DNA from 2 places in the Xanthobacter sp. SG618 genome. Region 1 is predicted to be linked to the other one. Evidence: predicted binding sites of a transcription regulator. Region 1 holds the regulator's gene; the other holds the start of a gene.
The links. Region 1 encodes PhoB, which activates phosphate uptake and scavenging genes when phosphate is short. Its sites were predicted from a motif close to TGTCATNNANCTGTCAT; they were not measured.

Region 1 (4,415 bases):
CGTGGCGTCCCGCCTGTTCCTGGCCCGCGGCCACTGATTTCCGGCGCGGGCCAAGGCCCGCCGCCTTCCGCCCTTTCCGCAATTCCTCCGAAGCACGGCCATACGCCCAAGCGAGGACAAGATGACTTCAGCCGTCGATCCCACCTTCAATCTCGCGTCCGCCGTGGGGGCCAAGCCCGATGCGCCGCAGGCTCCCGCCAAGATCAAGGTGGAGAACCTGCAGTTCTACTACGGCAGCAACCATGCGCTCCGGAACATCAACTTCGAGGTTCCCGAGAAGCGCGTGACCGCCATGATCGGCCCGTCGGGCTGCGGCAAGTCCACGCTGCTGCGCGTGTTCAACCGCATGTTCGACCTCTACCCCGGCCAGCGCGCCGAGGGCTCGGTGATGTTCGACGGCGTGAACATCGTCGGCAAGGAGCTGGACCCCACCATCGTGCGCACGCGCATCGGCATGGTGTTCCAGAAGCCCACGCCCTTCCCCATGTCGATCTATGACAACATCGCCTTCGGCGTGAAGCTGCACGAGCGGCTCTCCAAGTCGCAGATGGACGAGCGCGTGGAATGGTGCCTGCGCAAGGCCGCCATCTGGGACGAGACCAAGGACCGCCTGCACACCTCGGCGCTCGGCATGTCCGGCGGCCAGCAGCAGCGGCTGTGCATCGCCCGCACCATCGCGGTGAAGCCCGAGGTGATCCTGCTCGACGAGCCCACCTCGGCCCTCGACCCCATCTCCACCTCGAAGATCGAGGACCTGATCGACGAGCTGAAGCAGGACTTCACCATCGTCATCGTCACCCACAACATGCAGCAGGCCGCGCGCTGCGCCGACATGACCGCCTTCTTCTATCTGGGCGAGCTGATCGAGGTGGCGCCCTCGGACGTGATCTTCACCAATCCGAAGGAGATCAAGACGCGCGACTACATCACCGGCCGCTTCGGCTGACGGATTGAAGGATATCTGAGATGCCGGATCATATCGTCGCCTCCTTCGATCAGGAGTTGAAGGAAATCGGCCGCAAGGTCGTCGAGATGGGCGGACAGGCCGAGCGCCTCGTCGCCGACAGCGTCACTTCCCTCATCCGCCGCGACACCGCCCTCGCCCAGAAGGTGGTGCTGCTCGATGCGACCGTGGACCAGGTGCAGCGCGAGATCGAGGACCGGGCCATCCTGGTCATCGCCAAGCGCCAGCCGGTGGCCATCGACCTGCGCGAGATCGTCGCCGCCATCCGCATCGCCAACGACCTCGAGCGCATCGGCGACCTCGCCAAGAACGTGGGCAAGCGCGTCATCGCCATCGAGGGCGAGTATCATCCGGCGAAGCTGGTGCGCGGGGTGGAGCACATCTCCGACCTCGTGCTCGAACAGCTGAAGGAAGTGCTCGACGCCTATGCCGGCCGCAACGAGGCCAAGGCGGTGGACGTGTGGGGCCGCGACGGCGCCATCGACACCATGTACACGTCCCTGTTCCGCGAACTCCTCACCTACATGATGGAGGATCCGCGCAACATCTCCGTGTGCACGCACCTCCTGTTCTGCGCCAAGAACATCGAGCGCATCGGCGACCACGCGACCAATATCGCGGAGATCGTCTACTACATGGTGACGGGCCAGAACCTGCCGGAGAGCCGCCCGAAGGCGGACGCCTCCAGCGACACCACCCTGCCCTTCCCGGGCCGCACCACCACCGTTCAGAGCTGATCAACCAGACCTGAAGACGGGGCGGAGAGCCCCGATAGTGACGGATAGACCAAAGTGCCGGCGCGTATTCTGATCGTCGAGGACGAAGAGCCGTTGACCCTCCTGCTCCGTTACAATCTGGAGTCGGAGGGTTACGGGGTCGAGAGCGTGGGTCGCGGCGACGAGGCCGAGACCCGCCTGCGCGAGAGCGTGCCGGATCTCATCATCCTCGACTGGATGCTGCCCGGCCTCTCCGGCATCGAGCTGTGCCGGCGCCTGCGCACCCGGCCGGAGACCGAGCGCCTGCCCGTCATCATGCTCACCGCCCGCGGCGAGGAGACCGAGCGGGTGCGCGGCCTCGCCACCGGCGCAGACGACTATGTGGTGAAGCCCTTCTCGGTGCCCGAGCTGCTCGCACGGGTGCGCGCTCTGCTGCGCCGGGCCAAGCCCGAGCATGTGGCCACCCTCCTGCGTGCCGGCGACATCGAATTGGACCGCGAGACCCATCGCGTGCATCGCGCCGGCCGCGAGATCCATCTCGGCCCCACCGAGTTCCGCCTGCTGGAATTCCTGATGCAGAGCCCCGGCCGCGTCTTCTCCCGTGAGCAGTTGCTCGACGGCGTGTGGGGCCAGGACGTCTATATCGACGAGCGCACCGTGGACGTGCATGTGGGCCGCCTGCGCAAGGCCATCAATCGCGGCCGCCAGTCCGACCCCATCCGCACCGTGCGCGGCGCCGGCTATTCCTTCAACGAGATGTTCGCCCGCGCGCACTGAGCGGGCTGAGGCTTTGAGGCGTTGCTTCGCTCAGGCGACACGCGGGCTTTTTGGGCGATGCGCCTCAGCATCAAAAGGCACCGTCATGGCCGGGCTTGTCCCGGCCATCCACGTCGTGCCGCTAGCGCTGCTGCCCGAGATCCATTCCCAGCCGAACCACGTGGATGCCCGGGACAAGCCTGGGCATGGCGGTGGGAAAGGAAGGCGAAGACGGCGGATCGCCCGCCCCCTCACCCCGTTCGCACCCCCAACAGCCCCAGCGCCTGCTTGGCGGCGCGCTCGCCGGAGAGCCAGGCGCCGCCCACGGTGCCCCAGAGCGTCTCATGGGTGTGCTCGCCGGCGAACACGAGCCGGCCGCCCACCGTCTCGGTGAACGCGCGGCGCATGTTGCCGAAGCCCGGTAGGGCGCACGAGAAGGCACCCAGCGCCCACGGTTCCTTGCTCCAGCGGGTGGCGAATACCTTGCCGACGCGCGCGGCGGTATCGGCGCCGAACTCGCGCGTCAGCGCCGCCTTCACGAAGGCCGCGGCGGCCTCGGGCGGGCTGTCGGCGAGGCCGGTGGCCACGTCGCCCCCCACTTCGAGGCTGTAGAGATCAGTGCCGCCGATGCGGGCGCGCAGCGCATAGGCGCGCGGGCCGTCGGCGCGGAAATAGATCAGCTCGTCGGCACCAAGATTTCCGGGATTGCGCGGCAGGCGGAAGCCGATGTGGTCGAAGGCGCCCAGCGTGATCTTCTCCACCGCCGTGCGGTAGCGCTGCGGCAGTGATGGGCCGATGCGCAGCTTGCCCGCCGCGATGAGGCTCGGCGGCACGGCGACGATTACCGTGCGCCCGGTCACCGTGCCCTTGTTGGTCTGCACCGAGACGAGGCGGGGGCTGAGATCGATGGCACGCGCCGCCACCTCGAGGCGCACCGTCAGCGGACGGGCGAGCTGCGCCACCAGCGTGCCCACGCCCTGCCGGCAGATGTCCTCGCTCTCGCGCTCGTCGAAGCGGGAGACATCGACGGTGGAGACCTGATCCAGCTCCTTGGCGCAGTTGAATGGGCCGAGGACGAAGCGGGCGCTCGGCCCCCAGGGCCCGAGGTCCGGCAAGGCGCGGGAGGCGGCCATGTCGCGGTTGGCATCGCCGGCGGCGACGATGGCCCGCTCGCCGCGGCGGACCGTGGCGATGAAATCCTCATAATCGGTATCGCCCGCCTCGCGCCCGCCCACATAGAGCCGGCCGCCATCGGGCGCGCGATAGATGTCGAGCCCCTCCGCCCGGCCGAAGGCGGCCATGGGGCGCGCGGCCGGCATGTTGAGCCGCGCCGCGCCGAGGTCGAACGGCACGCCGAACTGGGTGGTGTCCGTCACCGTGCGGCCGCCCACCTGCTTGGCGGCTTCCAGCAGCACATAGCTGCGCCCGGCCTCGGCGATGCGCCGCGCGGCGGCAATGCCGGCCGCGCCCGCGCCGATGATGATGACGTCCGCCTCGGTCTGCTGGCCGAGCGCGCGCGAGGTCGCAAGGCTCATGCCCACGAGCGGCGTGGCCGCCAGCGCGACACCACGGACGAGCAGCGCGCGGCGGGAAAGGCCGCGGCCGGAATGGGGGGGGCGATCGGGTCCGGTCACGGGCTGGACGCTACCATGGGGCGTGCAACGGGGCGAGAGGGCGGACCGCCCTGCGGTTAAAGGCGCGACACCACGCACTTTCCGGCCTTTTCGGCCTCAACCTTCGCAAAATTGTAAGCCGGCATGTGGATAAAGGGGGCGCGCGGCCGGCGCGGCTTCGCTCGCGTTCGGGACACGGCGGGGGAGACCCATGAAGGATCCGGTTCAGAAGACCATCGGCTACAGGCTCACCCACACAGCGCGCCTGCAGAAGGCGCTGTCGGCGCGCCTGCTCGCCGCGCTCGGGCTGTTTCCGGGGCAGGAATCCGTGCTGAAGCTTCTGTGCGAGGCGGACGGCCGCACCAT
Region 2 (4,415 bases), on a different contig from region 1:
GTCGGCGGCGGGGGTTGCGCATGGTGGCGGCCCATGGATGCCGCAGAGTGAGCGCATGAGCCTGCTTTCCGCCCGAGATCTTGCCGCCGATATCCGTTCCGGCCGCACCACGCCTGAAGCCGTGCTCGAACAGGTCGCCGCCGCCATCGCCGAGCATGAGGGGGCGGTCGGCGCCTTCGTGACGCTCAATATCGATTCGGCTCGCGCCGCCGCCCGCGTGCCCGGCCTCGCCGCGATGCCGCTGGCCGGCCTGCCGGTGGGGGTGAAGGACATCCTCGACACCCGCGACATGCCCACCACCTATGGCAGCCCCATCTATGCCGGCTACCGCCCGCGCACCGACGCGCCGGTGGTGGCCATGACCCGCCGGGCCGGCGGCCTCGTCGTGGGGAAGACCGAGACCACCGAGTTCGCCTTCCTCCAGCCGACGCGTACCCGCAATCCGCGCCGCCTCACCTTCTCGCCCGGCGGCTCGTCGGCGGGGTCGGCGGCGGCGGTGGCGGCGGGGATGCTGCCGCTGGCGCTCGGCACCCAGACCGGCGGCTCGGTGATCCGCCCGGCTGCCTTCTGCGGCGTCACCGGCTACAAGCCCACCTTCCGCCTGCTGCCGACGCTGGGCATGAAGACCTTCTCCTGGCATCTAGACACGGTTGGCCTGTTCGGCGCCCGGGTGCGCGACGTGGCCTTCGCCGCCGATGCCATCGCCGGCCGCGGCCTCGATATCGGGGACGAGACCGCCGAGGCGCCCCGCATCGCCATTGTGCGCACCGCCCGCGCCAGCGTCGCCTCTCCCGACGCCCACGCCGCGCTGGAGGCCGCCGCCCGCGCGGCCGAGGCGAGGGGCGCCCGCATCTTCGATCTGGAATTGCCCGAGGCGCTGGAGGCGGCCGACACCATCCACGGCACGGTGCAGGACTTCGAGGCCGCGCTCGCTTTGGGCGACGAGCTCACCTACGACGGCGACCGCCTCTCGCCCCTGCTGCGCAGCCATCTGGAAGCCGCCCGCGCCATTCCGCCCGATCTCTATGACGGCGCGCGACGCACCGCCAAGCGGGCGCGGCATGCACTGGGGGATGTGTTCGCGGAGGTCGACGCCATCCTCACCTTCTCCGCCCCCGGCCACGCACCGGAAGGCTTCGCCTCCACCGGCTCGGCCATCTTCAACCGGCTGTGGACGCTCATGGGCTGCCCGGCGATCAACGTGGCCGGCCTATCCGCCGCCAACGGCATGCCCGTGGGGGTGCAGGTGGTGGGGCGTTTCGGGCGCGATCGGCAGGCGCTGGCCGTCGCCAACCTCGTGGAAGCCGCGATTACCGCCTGATATGCAGTATTCCACCGCTGCGTACCGTGCGCCGCAGCGGAAGGGAAAGCGTAGAGGGGGGCTCGACTTGGCCCCCGCCCTGCCAAATAAAGTCATGCGCTGCAACACTTTGCAGCGGCGATGCAGCACAACTTACCTCTTTTCGCAGTCTGAGAGTTTGTTAAGGTTCTCTCAAGATCGACCCTGCGAGGCAAAAGGTGACATTCGGCCATCTCCTCACCGTGATCGAGACGTGCGCGGCCTTCGGCTTCGTTGGCGCTGTGCTGCTCGGTCTGGTCTGAGGTCAGGACCCGCCACCGCCCTCTTGGGACCCGAGAACAGCAATAACCGGGGTCCGGTCGATCGAAGGCGCCGGGGAGCCAACCTCCCCGGCGCCGTTCGTTTCTGAGTCCGGCAACACGGGCAGTCGCGCCGCCGGATACCGCCGTCTTTTGCCTGCCCATCATGACAGGGCGTTGACACCGCACGGCGCGGGACGCCCATCGCCGTCATAAACCGCCTGTCACACGGCGATGCCGCGACCGTCGACCCAACCCCCGCCGGCGCCGCCCGACCCAACGCAGAAGCGCGGCGCGGGATCGTCACATGGGTGTTGTGGAGCCGCGCTATCGAAGGGCCGACGCGCTGGCGTGGATCGTTTCGGCTCAGGCCGACCGATTCTCCGCCGGCCAGTGATCGAGACCGCGCTGACCGGCCGGCTTGCCCTGCAAGCGGGCCGGCGCGTGCTCTGGGAGCCTCCGGATGCTGGTGATCGAGGGCCTCACCCGACGCTTCGGCGACAAGGAGGCCGTATCCAACGTGAACCTCGCCATCGGCCAGGGCGCCTTCGTGGGCGTAATCGGCCGATCCGGGGCCGGCAAGTCCACCCTGCTGCGCATGGTCAACCGCCTGCAGGACCCTTCCTCCGGCCGCATCTCCTTCGACGGACGGGACGTCACCGCCCTCAAGGGCCGCGCCCTGCGCCAGTGGCGCGCCGAGGCGGCGATGATCTTCCAGCAGTTCAACCTGGTCGGCCGCCTGGACGTGCTGACCAACGTGCTCATGGGCCGCCTCGCTACCGTTCCCGCCTGGCGCGCCCTCACCAAGAGCTGGAGCGCGGATGACCGGGCCATCGCCCTCTCCGCCCTCGACCAGTTCGACATCGCCCCCCTCGCTGCCCAGCGCGCCGACAGCCTTTCCGGCGGCCAGCAGCAGCGCGTCGCCATCGCCCGCGCACTGGCGCAGGAGCCGGCGCTGATCCTCGCCGACGAGCCCATCGCCTCGCTAGATCCGCGCAACACGAAGATCGTGATGGATGCGCTCCTGCGCATCAACAAGCACTTCGGCATCACCGTGCTGTGCAACCTGCACTCGCTCGACCTCGCCCGCACCTATTGCGACCGCCTCGTGGGCATGGCGCAGGGCCGCGTGGTGTTCGACGGCGCCCCCGCGGCGCTGACCGAGCAGGTGGCGCACGATCTCTACGGCCTGGAGGCCGGCGAGGTGATGGACATGCCCGCGCGGCGTCCCGTCGCCGCCAACGACGGCATCCCCGAAGCGGCCGCGCTCGCCTGAGCGCGTGCCTTCCGCGCCGACCCGCGACCGCGGGCCGGCCGACCCTGCTTGCCCAATTTCGATTTCGTCCGACAGGAGCACGAGACATGCTGAACCGTCGTAGCCTGATCGCGGCCGCCGCCGCGCTCGTGATGTCCGCCGGCGCTGCCGCCGCGCAGGACGGGAAGGCGAAGTATCCCGAGCTGGTGTTCGCCATCATCCCGGCCGAGAACGCCTCGGGCGTGACCGAGCGCTTCCAGCCGCTCATGGACTACCTGTCCAAGCAGCTCGGCACCAAGGTGACGCTCCGCATCGCCAACGACTATGCCGCGGTGATCGAGGGCCAGCGCGCCGGCAACATCCACATCGCCTCCTACGGCCCCTCCTCCTTCGCCCGCGCGCTGATGACCGGCGCAAAGATCGATGCCTTCGCCATCGAGGTGAACCTCGACGGCACCAAGGGCTATCACTCGGTGCTCTACGTGAAGGCCGACAGCCCCTACAAGTCCATCGAGGACCTGAAGGGCAAGAACCTCTGCCTCGTCGATCCCAACTCCACCTCCGGCAACAACGTGCCGCGCTTCGCCCTGAACAAGATGGGCCTCAAGCCCGACGAGTTCTTCGGCAAGGTGGTCTATGCCGGCTCGCACGAGAACGCCGTCATCGCCGTGCAGCAGGGCACCTGCGACGCCGCCTTCAATTGGTGGAACGACGAGCAGGAATCCAACCTCAAGCGCATGGAGCGCAAGGGGATGGCGAAGTACGACGACTTCCGCATCATCTACAAGTCCGACCTGATCGTGAACTCGCCCTACGCCTATCTCTCGGACCTGCCCTCCGACCTGAAGGCGAAGATCCGCGAGGCCTTCTTCTCGATCCAGCAGAACGATAAGGGCGCTTTCGACAAGATCTATGAAGGCAAGCAGCAGCCCTGGCAGCCCATCGACAACGAGGCCTATGTGCAGATCATCGAGCTGAACAAGTTCGTGGACGATCTGCGCAAGAAGAAGAACTGAGACTGACGCCCCCCGGCGAAGAAACGCGCGTCATGCCCGGGCTTGTCCCGGGCATCCACGTCGAGCCGCATGCGCGACGTTCCGCGGTGGCGTCCCGGCCGCGGGACGTGGATGGCCGGGACAAGCCCGGCCATGACGGCGGCTCCTAAGGCGCGGACGGCGCCCATCGCATCCTGCGTCTAGACGCCCCCCTTACCCCGGCCCCTCTCCCGCAAGGGCGGAGGGAAGGAACAGGCAGAGCCCACGTGTCCCACGCCATCACCCGGCTGCCCGACGAGCAGATCGCCCCGCTGATCGCGCATTACGATGCGGCGGTGCGGGCGCGGCGGCGGCATACGCTGATCGTGTTCGGCGTGCTTGCCGTGTGCATCGTCCTCGCCGCGTGGATGGGCGAGGTGAAGCCCTCCGTCTTCTTCGCCCATGCCGACCGGCTGCCCAACTATTTCTGGAGCATCACGCCGGTCCTGCACTGGGACACCCTCGGCGCCGATCTTTCCGAGTGGTACTGGAATCTCGACCACTGGCTGAAACTGCTGGTCGATACC

Region 2: the regulator PhoB is predicted to act here: its motif matches at 1,766-1,782, upstream of phnC (phosphonate ABC transporter ATP-binding protein).

Annotation. Positions count from the first base shown of each region.
Region 1 is NZ_JABBHL010000002.1:842,682-847,096, forward strand. It holds gene pstA (phosphate ABC transporter permease PstA) at 1-37, shown strand, start outside; gene pstB (phosphate ABC transporter ATP-binding protein PstB) at 122-946, shown strand; gene phoU (phosphate signaling complex protein PhoU) at 967-1,701, shown strand; gene phoB (phosphate regulon transcriptional regulator PhoB) at 1,756-2,457, shown strand; gene FHT36_RS09355 (FAD-dependent oxidoreductase) at 2,688-4,070, opposite strand; gene FHT36_RS09360 (MarR family winged helix-turn-helix transcriptional regulator) at 4,261-4,415, shown strand, end outside.
Region 2 is NZ_JABBHL010000003.1:348,360-352,774, forward strand. It holds gene FHT36_RS10970 (amidase) at 62-1,321, shown strand; gene phnC (phosphonate ABC transporter ATP-binding protein) at 2,063-2,875, shown strand; gene phnD (phosphonate ABC transporter substrate-binding protein) at 2,962-3,870, shown strand; gene phnE (phosphonate ABC transporter, permease protein PhnE) at 4,116-4,415, shown strand, end outside.